Regions from separate parts of the Planomonospora antibiotica genome, predicted to be linked through region 1. Evidence: predicted binding sites of a transcription regulator. Region 1 holds the regulator's gene; each other region holds the start of a gene.
What was found. The regulator LexA, encoded in region 1, represses DNA repair genes until DNA is damaged. The targets are predictions, from matches to a motif close to TCGAACANNTGTTCGA.
Positions count from the first base shown of each region.

Region 1 (3,270 bases):
CGACCCCGAACACATGGGCCGCGCCGTACATGTGCCTGGGCTGGGCGGCCATGGCGGCGCGCAGGGCGGGCGGCCCGAAGTGCGCCACGGAGCAGCGGATGCCGCCCAGGTTGAAGGCCTTGGTGGCGGAGGTCAGCGTGACGGTCCGCTCCGGCAGCAGGGTGGCGAAGGGGACGTGCGCGGACGGGGCGTGGGTCAGGTCGGCGTGGATCTCGTCGGAGACGACGAGCAGATCGTGGCGTTCGGCCAGCTCGGCGAGGACCGTCAGCTCCTCGCGGGTGAACGAGCGCCCGGTCGGGTTCTGCGGGTTGACCAGCAGCAGCACCCGGCAGCGGCCCTCGGCGAGCCGGGCGGCCAGGGCGTCGGCGTCGAAGCCCCAGGAGTCGCCCACGGGCTCCATCGGGATCGGGAGCGGCGGCCGGCCCATCTCGGCGAGCGTCTCCAGGAAGGGCGGGTAGGTCGGGACGTGCAGCGCCACCGCGTCGCCGGGCCGGGTGGCGACGTGCAGGACGACCTGGAGGGCCTGGTTGATGTCGGTGAAGGAGCGCACGTGCGCCGGATCGGCGCGCCAGCCGTGCCGCTGCTCCATCCGTGCGGCGAAGACCTCCGCCAGCGGGCCGTCCCCGAGCTGGTCGAGCCAGGCGGGATAACCGAGGTCGCCGTGGATCCGGCGGGCCAGGGCCTCCCGTACGGCGGGGGCGACCGGGAAGTCCATGTCCGCGACCCACGCGGGGATCACCCCGGGCTCGGCGAGGGACCACTTCGCCCCGTCGCGGGTGGTCAGGCTCTCCAACGTCAGATCGTTCAGATCGGATATGTCGCTCACCGCCCCAGCCTAGGCCGGGGCGGTGAGCGGCGCGGAGAACGTGGCCCGGGGCGCGCGAACCGGGCGGGCCCGGGGCCCCCGGCCGTGCGGCCTTCACCGGGCGGAGCCCGTGACTCAGAGCTTGCGGAGGACCGCCACGACCTTGCCGAGGACGGTCGCCTCGTCGCCCGGGATCGGGTCGTAGTTGGGGTTGTGCGGGACCAGCCAGACGTGGCCGTCCTTGCGCTTGAAGGTCTTGACCGTGGCCTCGCCGTCGATCATCGCCGCGACGATGTCGCCGCTGTCGGCGACCGGCTGCTGGCGCACGACCACCCAGTCGCCGTTGGCGATGGCAGCGTCGATCATCGAGTCGCCGGTCACCTGGAGCAGGAAGAGCGTGCCCTCGCCGACGAGCTGCTTGGGCAGGGCGAAGACGTCCTCGATGCTCTCCTCGGCGAGGATGGGGCCACCGGCGGCGATCCGGCCGACCAGGGGGACGTAGGAGGCCGTCGGACGGTTGACGGGCGCCTCGTCGGCGCCCGCGTCGGGGTCCACCCAGAGCACGGGCTCGCCGGGCAGACGGACCTCAAGCGCGCGGGGGCGGTGCGGGTCGCGCCGCAGATAGCCCTTGCGCTGCAACGCCGTCAGCTGGTGGGAGACACTGGAGGTGCTGGTGAGCTGCACCGCCTCGCCGATCTCGCGCATCGACGGCGGGTATCCCCGCTGCTGCACGGAATCACGGATGACCTCGAGGATCCTGCGCTGCCTGGGGGTGAGGCCGAGGGAGTCACGCCTGCGCACCGCCAGGTCACTGACGGCCGCACCGTTCTCTTTGCGCTCGCTCATGCGATCTCCTCGCCTCCCGGTCTGTATTCCTCATGTCGCACACAGCGACCGTACCGCCGTCGAAGATCATCTTCAAACAATTGTTCGAGTCTTCCTCGAAATCGGCGACGGCGTGGTGTACAACATCGTACGGGAGTTCGATCGACACGGTGTTCGATTCACCGATCTTTCTTCGACCTGTGTTCGGCCAGGCCGGGGCGACGGGAGGGCCATGGAGGCGACCACGCGGACGGGGCGGTCCCGGCGGGGGCGGGCTGCGGGGCAGGCCACGGGGCGGACGGCGGGGCAGCCCCGGCCGCACCTGCGGCTGATCGAGGGCGGAAGGGCGCGTCTCCGGGCGGCGGACGGCGGCCGCCCGCGGGCGGCGGGTGAGGGGCGTCCGGGGAGTGCGGGCGAAGTCCGTCCGCGACCGGCTGCGGCGGGCGGGGGGCGGTCGCGCCCGGCCCCGGGCGGCCGGGCGCGCCGGAGGCCGGGGGCCGGGCGGAGGGCGGAGGCGCGCCGAGGGGTCCGCAACCCCGTCGCGCCGCCTCTCCGGCTCACCCGCAGAGGCCGGGGCGCGGCGGTGGCCGCGCTGCTCCTGGCCGCCCTCGTCGCCCTCTGGATGATCGCCCGCCTCGTTCCCGTGTAGAGAGCGAAGGCCGCGGGATTCCCGCGGACCGTGCCCGCCGACGGTTCCGTGCGGCGGAGCTGCGGCGCCGGGCCGCGTCCGCTCCGTGACCTGGTGCGGGAGCGCACCGGACCGCGCCCCGCCCGTGACACCGTGCGCGGGATCCACGCCGGGCCGTACCCGGCCGGTCGCTGCGCGTGCGGGACTCCGGCCTGCCCGGACGGGCGGCCCGGAGGGCGGGGCGGCGACGACACGCCCGGGTGGCGCCCCTGATCAGCGCCTTCACTCGGGACACTCCGATCAACTTGCGTTCATCGTCGCGCACTTCTACGGTTGCACCACAACATCTAGTGGCACCACCCACCCCGTTTCACCATAAGTTGTGTTTCTGTTACCGCACCTCACCTTCGCGGGTGAACGGGTGCGGGCATTCCGCATGGAATGACACGGGGCGTGTGGGGCAGGTGAGCCGGTCAGGGAGGCGACGCACGTGCACTGTCCGTTCTGCCGCCATCCTGACACGCGGGTCATCGACAGCCGCTCCACGGAGGACGGCGGGGCCATCCGCCGCAGGCGCACATGCCCGAAGTGCGGGCGCAGGTTCACCACGCAGGAGACGGTCCTGCTGATGGTGAGCAAGCGCAGCGGGGTGACGGAGCCGTTCTTCCGGGAGAAGGTGATCGCCGGGGTCCGGCGGGCGTGCCAGGGACGGCCCGTCAGCGAGGACTCCCTGGCGCAGCTGGGCCAGCGGGTCGAGGAGAGCATCCGGGCGACCGGATCCGCCGAGATCCCCGCCCACGAGGTCGGGCTGGCGATCCTGGGTCCGCTCCGCGAGCTGGACGAGGTCGCCTACCTCCGCTTCGCCTCCGTCTACCGGGGGTTCGAGACGCTGGCCGACTTCGAGGCCGAGATCAGGCAGCTGCGGGCGGACCGCTCCGCCCCGCAGGACTGAAGAATTCGATCCCCGGGCGCCGGGGGACATGAGGCGGCGCATCGATGTGGTCCGACTCGC
Region 1 is NZ_BMQE01000008.1:118,392-121,661, forward strand. It holds gene IEZ06_RS10235 (MalY/PatB family protein) at 1-826, opposite strand, end outside; gene lexA (transcriptional repressor LexA) at 941-1,651, opposite strand; gene nrdR (transcriptional regulator NrdR) at 2,749-3,210, shown strand.

Region 2 (3,270 bases), on a different contig from region 1:
CTGCTCGCCGGGCAGATCGGCTTCGTCACCCCGACCGGGTGGGAGGGCGAGACCGTCGCCCGGTTCGCGTTCCTGCACCCGGGCACGTCCATGGAGATCGTGGAGGAGATCCTCGCCACCATGGCGTGACGGCGTGACGGCGTGACGGCGTGACGGCGTGACGGCGTGACGGCGTGACGGGGTGACGGCGTGACGGCCGGGCGGCGCGGGGCCGCGACGCCGGACCGGCGGCGGTCTCCGCGGTGTGACGGCCGTGATCCGCCGGGACGGGACGGCCCGGAGTGACGGGCGGGAGTGACGGTGGCATGACGGTCCGGAAAGGTTGAGCCACTCCCGGTACGGAGAGATAGCTCAGACACGGCACGGCGGGCAACCGGCACACGGAGATGATGGGTCAGGCGATGAGCATCGACTATCCGGCGATCGAGACGGCGCGTGAGCGGATCAGGGCCGAGCACCTGCGGGCGCACCGCCCGCCCAGCAGCGCCCGGGGGATGCACCACTTCGCCCTGATCTGCTCCGACGCCGAGCGGACGATCGCCTTCTACCAGGACCTCCTGGAGTTCCCCCTCACCGAGATCTTCGAGAACCGCGACTACCGGGGTTCCAACCACTTCTTCTTCGACATCGGCAACGGCAACCTGCTGGCCTTCTTCGACTTCCCCGGCCTGGACCTCGCCCCCTACGCGGAGGTCCTCGGCGGCCTCCACCACATCGCGATCTCGGTGGACCCGTCGACGTGGGAGCGGCTGCGGGGCAGGCTGGAGGCCGCGGGCGTGCCGCACCAGATCGAGAGCGGCGCCTCGATCTACTTCCGCGACCCCGACGGGACGCGCCTGGAGCTGCTCGCCGACCCCCTCGGCGAGATGTACGGCTCCCACGTCATCTGAGGACGGATCCCGTCGCAGTCCGGTCACGTCCCCCGGGGATCCATACTGGAGGGATGCGCCTGTCGGATTTCTGGAACCGGATGAAGCTGCACTTCGGTGATCCCTACGCCGAGTCGTGGGCCCGCGACTACGTCATCGCGGAGCTGGGCGGCCGCACGGTGGCCCAGGCGCTGGCCGACGGCATCGCGGCCAAGGAGGTCTGGCACGCGGTCTGCGGAGTGGTGAGCGTCGACTCCCGGCTGCGGTAGGGCGGCGGCCGATCCCCGGCCGCGCGGCGGACGGAGCCGGCCGAGGCCCGGACGGGGCGTCCGCTCCCGTGAAGGACGCCCCCTCTTCTTCCGGTGACCGGCTCCGCGCCGCCGGGCTCAGGGGTCGGGGGCCTCCTCCAGCGACTTGCCGATCAGCCCGGCCGCGTGGGCCGGATCACCGGTGCCCTCCTGGCCGCTGGGGGACCACAGGAAGAGCCAGCCGTCCTGGGCGGGGGTGGCGAAGACGATCGTCTGCCTCCCGGTGCCGGGGTGCCACACCCACAGCACGGGATCGCCGCCTCCGAGCATGCGGCCGACCAGCCCCCGCCCGGGGAGCTCCGCGGACAGGGACTCGAGGTGGGCCAGGCGTTGCCTGCTGAACGTATCGGTCACGCGGAAGCACCTTCTGGTTCGTTTTCGCTCCAGGATTCCCCCAGGTCAGCCGGGTCACAACAGGTCTGACGGAATGCCCGGGAATGTCACCCGGGGGAGCGGGCGGCGGCGCGGCGGGGGGCCGTGCTCCGGTGGGACGGGTGATGCGGTCGAGCCTCGATCGAACAGCCGTTCGGCTATATTGGACGGGTCAGCCCTAGTGGCGTGCTCTCCGGAAAATGTCGGTGGCACCCCGTAGCTTTCTGGCAACACCGATCCGACCCACAACCCTCCAGGGGGCTCCCAGTGGCAGCTAACGACCGCGAGAAGGCGCTCGAGACCGCGCTCGCTCAGATCGAGCGGCAGTTCGGCAAGGGCTCCGTCATGCGTCTCGGCGACGAGACCCGCGCACCCATCGAAGTGATCCCGACCGGATCCATCTCCCTCGACGTCGCGCTCGGCATCGGCGGGCTCCCGCGCGGTCGCATCGTCGAGATCTACGGCCCGGAGTCCTCCGGTAAGACCACCGTCGCGCTGCACGCGGTGGCCAACGCCCAGCGCGCGGGCGGCATCGCCGCGTTCATCGACGCCGAGCACGCCCTCGACCCGGATTACGCCAAGAAGCTGGGCGTCGACACCGACGCGCTGCTCGTCTCCCAGCCCGACACCGGCGAGCAGGCGCTGGAGATCGCCGACATGCTGATCCGGTCGGGCGCCGTCGACCTGCTGGTCATCGACTCGGTCGCGGCCCTGGTGCCCAAGGCCGAGATCGAGGGCGAGATGGGCGACAGCCACGTCGGCCTCCAGGCCCGCCTGATGTCGCAGGCCCTGCGCAAGGTCGCCGGCGCGCTCAACAGCACCGGCACCACCGCGATCTTCATCAACCAGCTCCGCGAGAAGATCGGCGTCATGTTCGGCTCGCCCGAGACCACGACCGGTGGAAAGGCGCTGAAGTTCTACGCCTCGGTCCGTCTCGACATCCGCCGCATCGAGACGCTGAAGGACGGCACCGAGGCGGTCGGCAACCGCACCCGGGTGAAGGTCGTCAAGAACAAGATGGCCCCGCCCTTCCGGGTGGCCGACTTCGACATCCTGTACGGCGTCGGCATCTCCCGTGAGGGCGGCCTGATCGACATGGGCGTCGAGCACGGCTTCGTCCGCAAGTCCGGCGCCTGGTACACCTACGAGGGCGACCAGCTCGGCCAGGGCAAGGAGAACGCCCGCAACTTCCTGCGCAACCACCCCGACACGGCGAACGAGATCGAGAAGAAGATCAAGGAGAAGCTCGGCGTCGGCCCGCGGGTGGACGCCCCCGCCACCCCGCCGCCCGCCGCCCCCGCGGCTCCGGCGGCTCCCGCCGCCTCCGGCCGGGGCTCCAAGGCGGCCGCCGCGGCCAAGCCCGGTGACGCCTGATCCGGGCCGAGGGATGGTCAAGGACCTCGGCCTGAAGACCGGGGCCTCCACACTGGAGGCGACCGGTGACGGGACCTGACTCCGGTCCGGTCGGTGAGACCGGACCGGGAGACTGGGGGGCCTGGCCTGACCGGCCCGAGCCCGGTCCCGCCCGGACGGGCCGGCGCGGCGGCCGGAAGCGGCGCGGCGCGCCGGAGGGCGGCCCGGGAAGCGGGGCCCGGGACGCGGGCGGAGGGCCCTTCCCCGACGGCCCCGTCGAGGGCTCTCCGGCGGATCAGGGGCCTGCGGCGGATCCGCAGGCGGTGGCGCGGGCGATCTGCCTGCGTCTGCTGACCATGGCGCCGCGC
Region 2 is NZ_BMQE01000010.1:186,354-189,623, forward strand. It holds gene IEZ06_RS12540 (pyridoxal phosphate-dependent decarboxylase family protein) at 1-129, shown strand, start outside; gene IEZ06_RS12545 (VOC family protein) at 402-890, shown strand; gene IEZ06_RS12550 (DUF3046 domain-containing protein) at 944-1,138, shown strand; gene IEZ06_RS12555 (hypothetical protein) at 1,256-1,531, opposite strand; gene recA (recombinase RecA) at 1,817-2,923, shown strand; gene recX (recombination regulator RecX) at 2,989-3,270, shown strand, end outside.
Region 2: the regulator LexA is predicted to act here: its motif matches at 1,692-1,707, upstream of recA (recombinase RecA).

Region 3 (3,270 bases), on a different contig from region 1:
GCCTCCACCACTCCGGCCACGTGCATCCGGCTGACCAGCAGCGTCTGCGGCGGCCCGGCCGGCTCACCCGGGTCCACCAGCCGCTCGCAGCTCAGATAGGTGCGGGCGGCGGCCTTGGCGAACAGGTCGTCCAGGTAGGGGTCGGGACCGAGGTACCGGCCGTTGCCGCGGGTGTCGGCCCGGTCCAGGTGGATCAGAGCCGCGTCCAGCGTCAGCGCCGGCACCGCGACCAGCTCCTCGCCCTCCCCCTCCGCGTTCCCTTCCGCGCTCCCCTCCGCGTCCGCCCCCGTGTCCTCCCCCGGGCCCTCCCCGGCGGCGCCGTACGGCCTCCCCGCGGCGTCGTACGGCGAGCGGACCGTGCGCAGCTCCGGGTTGACCCGCATGACGTCCGAGCCGAGCCCGGCGCGGGTCGGCAGGAACGGCAGCCGGTGCGCCGCGGCGAGCAGGCCGAACATGAACATGCCCTCGTCGTACTCGGTGAGCCGGACCGTCCCGTTCTGCCGGGCGGCCCGGAAGTTCGGTTCCAGGGGGACCGAGTCGAGCGTCACGAAGGGGGCGACCACCCGGCGGACCTTGCCCGCGGCGCAGAGCAGGCCCACGTCGGGCCCGCCGTACGACACGATCGTCAGGTCCTTCAGGGCGGACCGGCAGACCGCGCGGACCAGGGCCATCGGCTTGCGCCGCGAGCCCCAGCCGCCGATGCCGACCGTCATGCCGCTCTCCAGCGAGGCGACGACCTCCTCGGCCGTCATCACCTTGCTCATCGGCGCGCTCACCGCTCCTCCCCCGCTCCACGGACGGCTCCGTCCCCCCGTCGGCCGTCCCGCCCGCCGCGCCGGGCCCGCTCCCGGGAGCCCGTCATCCCCGCGCCCTCTCGGTGACGAAGGCGGCGCGGTGCCGGTCGCCGGCGCCCATCAGGTTGAGCTCGAAGGTGAAGCCCTGCTCGAAGCGGTAGCTGCGGTTGACGTCGACCGGGTCGATGCCGTTCAGCGACTCCTTGGCCCGGCGGATCACGTAGGGGTCCTTGGCGGCGATCTGCGCGGCGACCTCGAAGGCGGTCTCGCGGAGCCGATCGGCGGGCGCGACCGCCAGCACCGAGCCGAACGCGTGCAGCTCGGCCGCCGTGACGTTCCGGCAGGTGTAGACCATCGCGCGCATCAGGTGCTGGGGGACGAGGCGGGCCAGGTGGGTGGCGGCTCCGAGCGCGCCCCGCTCCACCTCGGGCAGGCCGAAGTAGGCGTCCTCGGCGGCGACCACGATGTCGGCGTTGCCCGCCAGGCCGACGCCGCCGCCCAGGCAGAACCCGTGCACGGCCGCGATGACCGGCACCTCGCACCCGTAGACGGCCGCGAACGCCGCGTGGCAGCCGCGGTTGGCGCCCACCAGCGCCTCGAACCCGGAGGCGGCCTGCATCTCCTTGATGTCCACCCCGGCGTTGAAGCCCCGGCCCTCCGCGCGGAGCACCACGACCCGGCTCCCGGCGTCGCCCCCTGCCTCCCGCACGGCCTCCGCCAGCTCGAACCAGGCCTGCACCGGCAGGGCGTTGACCGGGGGGACGTCCACGACGATCTCGCGGACGCCGTCGCCGTGCTTCCTGGTGGAGATTCCCATAGGCTGCCTTTCCACCAAACATTTGTTAGAAATTAAGGTAGCAAAGGAACGGCGTGACCGCCTCCCCGAGTTCGCGGGGAGGCGGGCCGGCCCTTCCGCCCCGCCGTCACCGCTGAGGAGAGCCGACGATGATCTGCAAGGACCGCGTCGCCGTCGTCACCGGGGCCGGGCGCGGCCTCGGCCGCGCGCACGCCCTGGAGCTCGCCCGGCAGGGCGCCAGGGTCGTGGTCAACGACCTCGGCGTGAGCGCCGCCGGGGAGGGCGGGTCGGAGAGCCCCGCCCGGCGGGTGGCCGAGGAGATCCGCGCGCTGGGCGGCGAGGCGGTGGCCGACTGCTCCGACGTCGCCGACGGCGGCGGGGCCCGGCGCCTGGTGGAGACCGCCCTGGAGGCGTACGGCCGACTGGACGTGCTGGTCAACAACGCGGGCTTCCTCCGCGACCGCATGCTGGTGAACCTGTCGGAGGAGGAGTGGGACGCGGTGGTGCGGGTCCACCTCAGGGGCCACTTCCTGCCGCTCAAGCACGCCGGGCTGCACTGGCGGGCCGAGTCCAAGGCGGGCCGGCCGGTGGACGCCAGGGTGGTCAACACCTCGTCCGGGGCGGGCCTGCTCGGCAGTGTGGGGCAGGGCAACTACGCCGCGGCCAAGGCGGGCATCGCGGGCCTCACCCTGGTGGCCGCCGCCGAGCTGGCCCGGTACGGCGTGACCGTCAACGCGATCGCCCCGGCCGCCCGGACCCGGATGACCGAGCGGGTCTTCGCCGCGACGATGACGGCCCCGCGGGACGGCTCCTTCGACGCGATGGCCCCGGAGAACGTCTCACCCCTGGTGGCCTGGCTCGCCTCGGCCGGGTCGCGAGGGGTGACGGGGCGCGTCTTCGAGGTCGAGGGCGGCCGGATCTGCGTGATGGAGGGCTTCCGGCACGGCCCGGCCTCCGACAACGGCGCCCGCTGGGAGGCCGCCGACCTCGGCCCGGTGATCACCGGCCTGCTGGCCGACGCCGCCGCCCCCGAGCCCGTCTACGGGGTCTGAGCGCCGGGGTGCCGCCACCGGAGGGGTGCTACCGGTGGCGGCGATGCTTTCGGGAACGGACTGCGTGGAGGCTCCTGCGACTTCCGCGGTAGCCGTGTACCGCGGAAGTCGCAGACGGTTTTTCAATCCGGCGCCGGACGCGCCCCGCCGGACCGGTCCGGCACAATCGTCCGGCGGCCCGATCGCGAACACCGGCGCCGCTTTCCGCTGCGGTTCTGCTGCTCTGCAGGCCGCGCTTCCTGTGCCCGGGTCCTGGGGAGAGGCACCCGGGCACAGGAAGCGCTCAGGGACGCCGTCAGCGGTGAGCCGCCCTGCGGACCGGCGGGGTCCGGACGGCTCCGGCTCTCCTGGCCGCCGTCCTCGCCCGCGAGGCTCAGCCGCCGGTGGCGCCTCGGCAGCTCACGACTCCGCCGGACCGCCGGGGAGCGCGGCCTTGTGCACCTTCCCCGCCGCGTTGCGCGGCAGGCCGTCGACGACGAGCACCTCCCGGGGCACCTTGAAATTCGCCAGCGCCGCCCGGCAGTGCGCGACGAGCGCCTCCGGGGTGACGGCGGCGCCGGGCCGGAGCACGACGTAGGCGCGGCCGACCTCGCCCAGCCGCGCGTCGGGGACCCCGACCACGGCGGCC
Region 3 is NZ_BMQE01000006.1:162,536-165,805, forward strand. It holds gene IEZ06_RS08010 (CoA transferase subunit A) at 1-752, opposite strand, end outside; gene IEZ06_RS08015 (enoyl-CoA hydratase family protein) at 859-1,611, opposite strand; gene IEZ06_RS08020 (SDR family oxidoreductase) at 1,740-2,642, shown strand; gene IEZ06_RS08025 (AMP-binding protein) at 3,042-3,270, opposite strand, start outside.
Region 3: the regulator LexA is predicted to act here: its motif matches at 1,626-1,641, upstream of IEZ06_RS08015 (enoyl-CoA hydratase family protein).